Regions from separate parts of the Bacillus sp. OTU2372 genome, predicted to be linked through region 3. Evidence: riboswitches for the same ligand, from Rfam matches in the RefSeq annotation. Region 3 holds a riboswitch; each other region holds the start of a gene.
The links. Region 3 has a riboswitch for thiamine pyrophosphate ahead of thiC (phosphomethylpyrimidine synthase ThiC). Riboswitches for the same ligand answer to the same signal wherever they lie in the genome.

Region 1 (2,205 bases), on a different contig from region 3:
TTCGTGATGGGTAAATTTCCCCTCTTCACAACGGTTTATAAATTCAAGAATTTGTTCCGTTAGCATTTTGGAATCATCTCTCATTTTAGAGTCCCTCTTTTCAGTCTATTGGGTATGTTTACAAGCAACAATTGAAGCAGCACCGATGAAAATGCCCCGATTAATATGGTGTTAGAAAGGAATGTACCTAAGATTCCTTTCAGATTAGTGGCATAGTTAGGCAGTGAAATCGCAAGCAGAATAGAAAGCCCCATAATCAAATAGTTTTTTTCTGAATGCTCCGCTCTTGCTAAAATAGAAATACCTGTAGATACAAGCGTCGCTGCAGCAGGTAAAAAGATACCTCCAACAACCGCATCAGGTGTTAAGGCAAGCAAGGCCCCGATCTTTGGAAAAAAACCGAACAACAAGAAAATGGCACCTGCCACCATCACCGGAAATCTTGATCCGACACCCGTCAACCTAAGAAGCCCCACATTTTGTGCATAAGCTGTGGTAGGGAAACCGCCAATAAGCGAGGAGAGGAATGAACCGGCGGATTCACCTGCAAATCCGTTGCGAATTCGTTTGGAATCTATTTCGGTATTTAGCATCGCTCCTGCTGCTTGATAGACACCCATTGCTTCGATAATCGCTACCAAATAGGCCACAAAAAATGTAAGAAACGTGTCCCAATGAAAAGTTAAATTTCCATAGGGAAGCAGCTGTGGAATCCCGAACCACGGTTTACTATCTATCAAAGAAAAATTGGTCTTCCCTAGAATGGCAGCAAGGACATCCCCAATAACGAGAGCAATTAAGAAGGAATATGATTTCCAAATGCCTTTCCCAAAAAGAGATAATAAGATAACAATGATTGAAGTGGGAATCGATAGTAATAATATGGATGGGCTGGCAAACGACTCATCACCAGGTGAACCCCCTAAAAATTCGTACAAGGTAAAGCCAGATAATGATACTCCAACCAGAAAGATGACTGTGCCAGAAATAACAGGTGTAAATATGACTCTCAAACGGCCAATTACCCCGGTAATTGACAATAGAAAAACGATAATTGAACTAAGAAAAATACCGCCACTCGCTGCAGCTAAGCCGTTCGCCTTTCCTGAAGCAATCATAATGGAATCAAAAGCAGCCGATGGGCCTTGAATAATTGGCAATTTTACTAATTTAGTAGCTTGTGTCAAGGTAACGATTCCAGCTGTAATAAATATAGCATTAACGATATTAGCCGACTGTGATAGAGGTAAACCAATCATGGACGCGACAAAAATAGGATCAAGCCATACGTTTGACACACAAATATGCTGTAAAGCATATAAAAAGGTTTTCCATGCAGGGAGTTTCTCCTCCAAACCAATATTCATTTCTTTGTTACTCATACTATTCACTTCTTGTATCTTTTCCATGATGTAATCTCCTTCTCTGTTTATCTATTTATAAAGGACTAATCGACATTCCATCCCTATTTAATAGATTGGGATTTGCAGCGACTCATCTTTGTTTTTCCGGTTTTAGGTGATTCTTTGTTATTTTTCAAAAAGGCTTCCTGCTGTTTTTTTTATAAGAAAAAGCCAGGTCCAATAATGGACCTGGCTCCGCAGCTTATGAAATAAATAGTCTTCCACTTAAGCTACTTTCCTACGCTGGTATGATCCAGATCAGGTCCAAAGGGTTAAAAAACATTTGTTTTTCTCTCAGCCCGTCAAGGGGCACCCCTAGTAGTATTGTATATTTATTAGATTCAGTTAATAATAACTCTTAAATAGATGGAAGTAAAGGTTCAATTTTCCACTTTGTTTAGTATGTTGCTATAAAGATATAGTAATGTTTAATGATCTTGCGTTCGTACTTCCAATACCTTTCCATGTCGATACGTTATTAGTGGACGTTTAATTTTTCACTGTTATATCCAACTGCTTTTTGATCCGATAGCTTACAATGACATAACTTAGACCAAATAACACAAACAGCATAACCCCTAAAATCTCAAAATCCAGTTCAGCCCCTGGGAGGAAGAACGTAAACGCTTCATAAAAGGATACCCCATAGGCTAATGCTACAATAACCCAGCCCATGAAACGAGAAGCGGATTGTCCTAACCGATTGCTGTCTTTAATCAACCGAAAGGCTACGATGGAATCAAAGGTGTCTGTAATCATCATCCCTGCCATAAAAATGATTCCTAATAGAACCGGCAATAAA
Region 2 (2,205 bases), on a different contig from region 3:
TAGTGCTAGCTGAAAAAAGGGACCATCCTCTTCAATCTCTGCTTGTGCGGCCAGCATTCCGGCAGCTGCACTGGAAGCTTCACAGGCCAAATGGTTCTTCTCAATGACAACCACTTTTTTTCCCATCTTTGATAGTTGGTAGGCAATCGAACTTCCGTTTATTCCGCCGCCAATAATCGCAACATCATATGAATTTTTCACTTTTTCCATCTCCATCTTTTAATGCGTTAACATACGATTTTACTGCTGATAAAGGATCATGAGAATCTAAGACTCCTGACATCACTGCAATGCCGCTTGCCCCAGCGTGGATAACTGGTTTCGTATTTTCGGGTGTAATCCCGCCAATCGCAATGACCGGAATATCCAACTTGGTAACCCTTGATAATTCCTCAATCCCTTTCGGTGTCTTACCTGGTTTAGATTGGGAAGGGTAGACGTGACCGAATAGCACGTAATCAGCACCATCCCGTAGGGCTTTTTCTCCATCTGATATGGAGTGAATGGAACTTCCTACCCTTAACTGCGGAAAAACTCTTTTTACTATCGCTGGCGCTAAACTATGAAAGGCTAATTGAACCCCTGCCACCCTTGTAGTAAAAGCAACATCCACCCGGTCATTAATGATCAGTTTTGATAAGGGGATATCTTTAGAAAGCAGATCAATCGCTTGAAAAAGTTCCCTTGCTGTTTTTTGCTTTTCTCGTAAGTGAATCGACGTTACATATGGGTGGATATCGATCAAAATCTCCTGTAACTGCTCGATGGGCATCTTACCGTTCGAAATAATATGTAACTCTTTCGCATTTGTTAAAATTCGCGTCACCCCTTAAGAAGCTACCGCTTATTGAAATAAGTGAAAAACAAAAAAACCACTTTCCTATGTAAGAAAGTGGTTTGATTATTTGAAATGAAATGCATGCGCACTCAAATAGCCCGTTTTCCACTTCCCTACGCTGGTATTACCCAGATCAGGTTCATAGAGTCCCGAAGTAGCACTTCAATCTCAGCCCTTTAAAAAGGCACCTCTAGCGGATTAATTTCATATTAATTTATAATAATTACCTTCATGTTTAATATTAACACCAGTGTTAGAAATGTCAAATAATTTTCTAAATTAAATCTTAATTAAATTCAATTTTTATGTTTTGCGACTTACCTAATTCTTTATGGTTTTGATCAAGCACATCACTCGTTTGAATTTCTAGCCATTGGACTTCAGGGGTTGATTTTTCAATAATAAACCCAAGTGCTCCTTGCTTTGAACCCTCAGGCTCTATTTCACCGCCTAAATACTCTATATAAAAGTCATCCTTGAAAGTTCTTGTCTCACTATTACTTGTAGTTAGATGAGCAACTGGTCCAAAATGTACTGTTTGATCTGATTTATTGACTAGCTCCACTTCCACCTTAATAAAATCAAATTCTTCATAGTCATCTGTGTAATAATGAAAGTAATCCATTAACGAATAGGTCGGCATATTGTGAATCAGTTTGACATTCTTGATTCTCATTTCAATCGGTCCAATAGCATAACTTTTATTTTGTGCGGCAATCTCTTTTAAGTTTATTGTCCCTTTACTATCTTTTATCGTTTGCCCTACTTGAAGGAGGTTGGTATCATCGGATACTTGTGGATTAGGGACATATATATCAGATAAAGTTTTAGCCCTACTATTTTCATTATTTGAATTATCTTTCTGGTTGTCAGATACATGTTCTTGTTTTTCAGTTGCTTTTGCAGTAGGTTCTATATTTTGAACGGCATTACAGCCAAACAAGAAAAGAGGTAAAACAAGTATGAATGGTGTCAATATTTTCATAGGATGGTCACCTTTCAGATAAGATAGTAGGTTTCAAAAAAGTTCCCGTTGAACACCAAAGCCCAACGGGAAAAATAGGTATTTTTTTATCAAGATTACTTGCCATTTTTTAAAATATCAAAGATATGTTTCGCTTGGTCCGTATTATCAATATTTCCAGCAAACAGGTTGCTGCCAGGGCCATATGCGTATACGTTGACGTCTTCACCCGTATGTCCGCCAGTTGTCCAGCCTGTCACGGAACGATTGTCAAAAATAGTCTCAATCGCATTATCAATAGTGGTAACGTTCTTAGATGCTGCAGCCTTTTTTACAGAATCAATTTCTTGAGATGTTAATTGTAAATTAACATAGTTTTTTAGTGTTTGTTCAACATCTGCCC
Region 3 (2,205 bases):
AACAAATAGTGATATTAAAAAGGTCCTTTTAGCTGAAAGCTTTTTTAATTACCCTTCTATCTATACCGTCCTCCATAGTCCTAGTCCGTTATTAAAGGAAAACTATTCAATGCAGATTGAAAAATACAACCGGATGATTTCAAAATATAACCAATCAGTAGGTACCTTGATTATCCCTACCATTGATATCAGGAAAAAGATATTCTTGCAGGATGAAAAGCCCATAAATATTGCAGCTTTGACCGGAGGATTTGTTGTTGCACAGCATCAATTCAAGGGCTGGGTCAAAAAACATGATCTAATTGGCTTAAAGTGGTTCTCCGAAAAGGCAGCGCGAATCCCAATTTCACTCTTTAATGAGCGAGTGAGTGTAGAAATTATTAAACCCAAAAGTACTATTAAAGTGATAAGTGGACCAAAACCAGCCTATGACTTAATAATTAAAGCCAACGCCTATATCAATCAAAATGTAGATAATTTGAGTGTGAGTAATATTGAAAAAGAATTAGCGCAGAAAGTGAGAAATGAAATTCTAATATCCTTGGAAAGAAGCAATCAAATAAATGCGGACCTTTTAAATATTACTGAAATACCCTATCGGTATCATCACAAAAAGTGGGACATTAATGTTATCAATAACATTAATAAGAACTCTGTAAAACATATCAATGTTAAGATAAAGATACAACAAAACATAAATTATAAACGCTAACACGAAAAAGGATGCTCCGGCTTGGGGCACCCTCTTGAATATGTGTTTTATAAGTTGTGTTAAAAACAATACACCCTATAAAGTTGAACCAGCCTTATCACTTTCCTGGGTTTTTCATTGTTTGGTTAACCAAGTTTTGCGTCGCATCATCCGTCGATTCTGCCGTGTTCTCAATCGCAGACTGCACGTAGTTTAAACCGGACTGATTAATGTTTTTAAAAATTTTCATTTTATTTTCCGGATCTTTGTGAGCTCGGTTGCGTACCATGTCTATTCCTCCACTATTTTCTTTTACTATTTATTTTCTGTTTGGAGATTGAAGATTATACACTTCCTTTAAATTTAGTCAAAAAGACCCCCGCCTTATTCCTCATATTGTAATTTTTTTAAAAATTACCTATCTTTTCTATTTCTATTTTTGTATACTTGAGCAAGTTAAATAAACATAACTAGGGGAGTCCAATAGTTTGGGCTGAGAGAGAAACACGTTTAAGTTTCTTGACCCTTCGGACCTGATCTGGATCATACCAGCGTGGGGAAGTTGATAAGCATCTTTTATTAAGATTAACTTCTACATACATTTGCCGGGTCCATCCTTTTAAAGGACCCGGCTTTTTTATGTGCTTCTTTTTTCCCATTCATGTTCTAGAACTCGTCCTTTTATTAAATAAAAAGGGAGAGATTTATCAATGGTATCCACCTCATTAAATGAAAAAAACATTTCCATCATGTCAAGCTTTTCAGGCAGTAAAAAAGTTTATGTAGAGGGTTCAAGACCCGATATTAAAGTTCCTATGAGGGAAATTGAACTAAGTCCGACAACAAGTACCTTTGGAGAGGAAGCGAATCCCCCGGTACGGGTGTATGATACAAGCGGCCCTTATACAGATAAAAATTATTCAGTAGATATTACAAAAGGTCTGCCAGCCCTTCGTAGTACATGGATAAATGAACGATCTGACGTTGAAGAATATGAAGGCCGTGAAATCAAACCAGAAGATAATGGATATCAAGATCTAAATGACCCTAGGGCTAATCATAAGGTATTTCCTAGATTAAAGCGTAAGCCATTACGAGGAAAAAAAGGGAAAAACGTGACACAGCTCCATTATGCAAAGAAAGGAATCATTACACCTGAAATGGAATTCATCGCCATCAGGGAAAATATGAAGCCGGAATTTGTTCGTGATGAAGTGGCAAGAGGCCGGGCAATCATCCCTTCTAATATCAACCATCCAGAGACAGAACCGATGATCATCGGACGCCATTTTCATGTAAAGATTAATGCCAATATTGGGAATTCGGCGGTTTCCTCATCGATTGAAGAAGAAGTGGAGAAAATGACATGGGCCACTCGCTGGGGTGCCGACACGATTATGGATCTTTCAACAGGCAAAAACATCCACACGACTCGTGAGTGGATTATTCGAAACTCAGCCGTTCCTGTTGGTACGGTTCCGATTTATCAAGCCTTAGAAAAAGTAAATGGAATT
Region 4 (2,205 bases), on a different contig from region 3:
TCAATCTGAACGGCTTCTTTTCGGCGAATCCCTACACATTGGCCGCAGGATTCGATCATAATTGGGCCGCCAAATGGCATCACACATTTTACACAGACTTCAGATCCTTCAGTAATTCCTAAATCAAGTAAGCGCCTTTGAACGAGGTGACCAACATGAGATAGGTCAATTATTTTTCCTTTATCTCCTGTTTTTAAAGAACCAAACATGTATATCACCCTATCTACGTTAATTGAGAATGATTATCTTTCTAATTGTATTTTAACACTTTTTTGAGTTAATAAGCATGATAAATTTGACAAAAGTTCGAAAATATATTCAGAAGGTCATCGATATCTATATAAAAAAAAGGAAAAGAACTAATCCTTTCCTTTTTTCCTTTATTATAGACTTTTTTGCAAAATCATTTTCTTTGGAAGGGCACTAATTAGTACAATAGTAATGGTTGCACTAATAATGAAATTAGGCAGCATATAGGTTCCATTATATAGTAGAGAGTAGATAGCTACCGGCTGGCCTTTTGGAGCATACTCGCCGAAAAAGGCAATCCCAGAAATCACATGACAAAAATATCTAAGTGCACTTCCCAAAAATGCCCCACTAATTACATAAGCCATCCATTTACCATTGTTCTGTTCATTGATTGATTTTTTAATGGCAGGTGCAAAAACTCCTGCGGAACCAACAACTGTAAAAGCAATAAAGTAATCAATAATCCCTTGTACAATCGTATAAACTTGGGAAAACCCTAGAATAAACTGAAGGAAACCTAATAAAAAGCCTGTTAAAAGTCCACCCTTTATCCCCCAGCGATAGGCAATCAGGAATATCGGCACCATCGCAATGGAGATGGAACCACCCTGCGGCCAAATTCTTAAAGATACAATTCCCGCGACAAAATCTAATAAATAAGCAAGTGCAGTAAATACAGCAACTTCTGCAATAAATAAAGTATTACTTCTTGTTTGATTCACTAAACATTTCCCCCTCTATATAAATAGACCCGCTTGATCTCTTCCGAAAGACTATATGTTGCCATAACAATGTGGAAGAAAAAAAGCAATTCAGAACTTGGAATGTCTGAATTGCTTTGTATTTAAGCAAACCACATCCCTACGCTAGTGTTAACTAACAGGTTCATAGGGTCAGAACGCTAACGTTCACTCTCAGCCGCCCAGAAAGCAGCTCCCCCTGTGGAAGTATTCAATTGTATCCATAGAAAATATACTACTCTACCACTAATTAAACAAGATATTTGTTATAGAGAATGTTATATACGACATTATAAATTATGGATAATTAATAACATTTCACTGGATAAAAATTTTTTCCTTAAATTTCATAAAGGATTTTTTCATTCTTCAGCGAATTATCATGGTAATCAGTTTGGTTAAAACCAATAGGGGGAAACAACATGTTTACGGGAGAACAAACGGATTTAATCGCCTTTTTTGCTCATAACAAAAAGCAATTAGTACAAGAATGGGAAAATGCAATCATGATATATCATGGTGATCCCTTTAAAGGTAAAATACGTGAAAATGGGGAAGCCCTATTAGATGTTATTCTAACGATGCATACCATATCTAAGGAAGAATTATTAACGATTATCGAAAAAATCGCCATTGCCATATCAAAGGAACGGGTTATGGCCGACATTAACATTGGTGATTTTGTATACAATGTCAATATCGGGAGGACAATTTTATATAGCTATTTAAGTAAGACTGGACTGACATGGTCCGAATTACAAAAATCTATTAATGATATTAACTTTTGTTTTGATAAATTCTTATATTTTGCCGTATCCCATTACTCTGAAGCGAAGAATAAAATTATTGAAGAAAAGACGATGTTTATTGATTCAACCCACCAGGATCGCTTAACACTTCTCGGCCAAATGACTTCAAGCTTTATTCATGAATTTAGAAACCCACTTACATCTGTTCAGGGATTTATTCAATTACTGAAAGCCGATTATCCAAATATGAGATATTTAGATATCATTTCAAGTGAATTGGACCAGCTTAATTTTCGTATCTCCCAGTTTTTGTTACTTTCGAAAAAAGAGCTTATTGGTAAGGAAAAGGTATTTTTCAAATTAAACCACTTAATTGATGAGGTTTTAAACTTCCTCTACCCTAGTATTTTGGACGGTAAAGTTAAAATTCAAAATCATTTAGACGGCGACTATACATTGAATGG

Region 1: it holds a riboswitch for thiamine pyrophosphate, as region 3 does, so the genes downstream of both, AAHB15_RS23310 (solute carrier family 23 protein) here and thiC (phosphomethylpyrimidine synthase ThiC) in region 3, are expected to answer to the same signal.
Region 2: it holds a riboswitch for thiamine pyrophosphate, as region 3 does, so the genes downstream of both, AAHB15_RS04120 (thiamine phosphate synthase) here and thiC (phosphomethylpyrimidine synthase ThiC) in region 3, are expected to answer to the same signal.
Region 4: it holds a riboswitch for thiamine pyrophosphate, as region 3 does, so the genes downstream of both, thiT (energy-coupled thiamine transporter ThiT) here and thiC (phosphomethylpyrimidine synthase ThiC) in region 3, are expected to answer to the same signal.

What each region holds. Positions count from the first base shown of each region.
Region 1 covers NZ_JASATK010000020.1:58,656-60,860, reverse strand. The annotation lists gene AAHB15_RS23315 (LuxE/PaaK family acyltransferase) at 1-84, opposite strand, end outside; gene AAHB15_RS23310 (solute carrier family 23 protein) at 81-1,409, opposite strand; TPP riboswitch at 1,622-1,730, opposite strand; gene AAHB15_RS23305 (HoxN/HupN/NixA family nickel/cobalt transporter) at 1,893-2,205, opposite strand, start outside.
Region 2 covers NZ_JASATK010000001.1:864,501-866,705, forward strand. The annotation lists gene thiO (glycine oxidase ThiO) at 1-201, opposite strand, end outside; gene AAHB15_RS04120 (thiamine phosphate synthase) at 185-826, opposite strand; TPP riboswitch at 932-1,040, opposite strand; gene AAHB15_RS04125 (hypothetical protein) at 1,125-1,823, opposite strand; gene AAHB15_RS04130 (alkaline phosphatase) at 1,919-2,205, opposite strand, start outside.
Region 3 covers NZ_JASATK010000004.1:72,189-74,393, forward strand. The annotation lists gene AAHB15_RS09705 (Ger(x)C family spore germination protein) at 1-712, shown strand, start outside; gene AAHB15_RS09710 (hypothetical protein) at 810-980, opposite strand; TPP riboswitch at 1,154-1,268, shown strand; gene thiC (phosphomethylpyrimidine synthase ThiC) at 1,402-2,205, shown strand, end outside.
Region 4 covers NZ_JASATK010000001.1:74,707-76,911, reverse strand. The annotation lists gene AAHB15_RS00415 (FeoA family protein) at 1-209, opposite strand, end outside; gene thiT (energy-coupled thiamine transporter ThiT) at 384-974, opposite strand; TPP riboswitch at 1,094-1,202, opposite strand; gene AAHB15_RS00405 (histidine kinase N-terminal domain-containing protein) at 1,415-2,205, shown strand, end outside.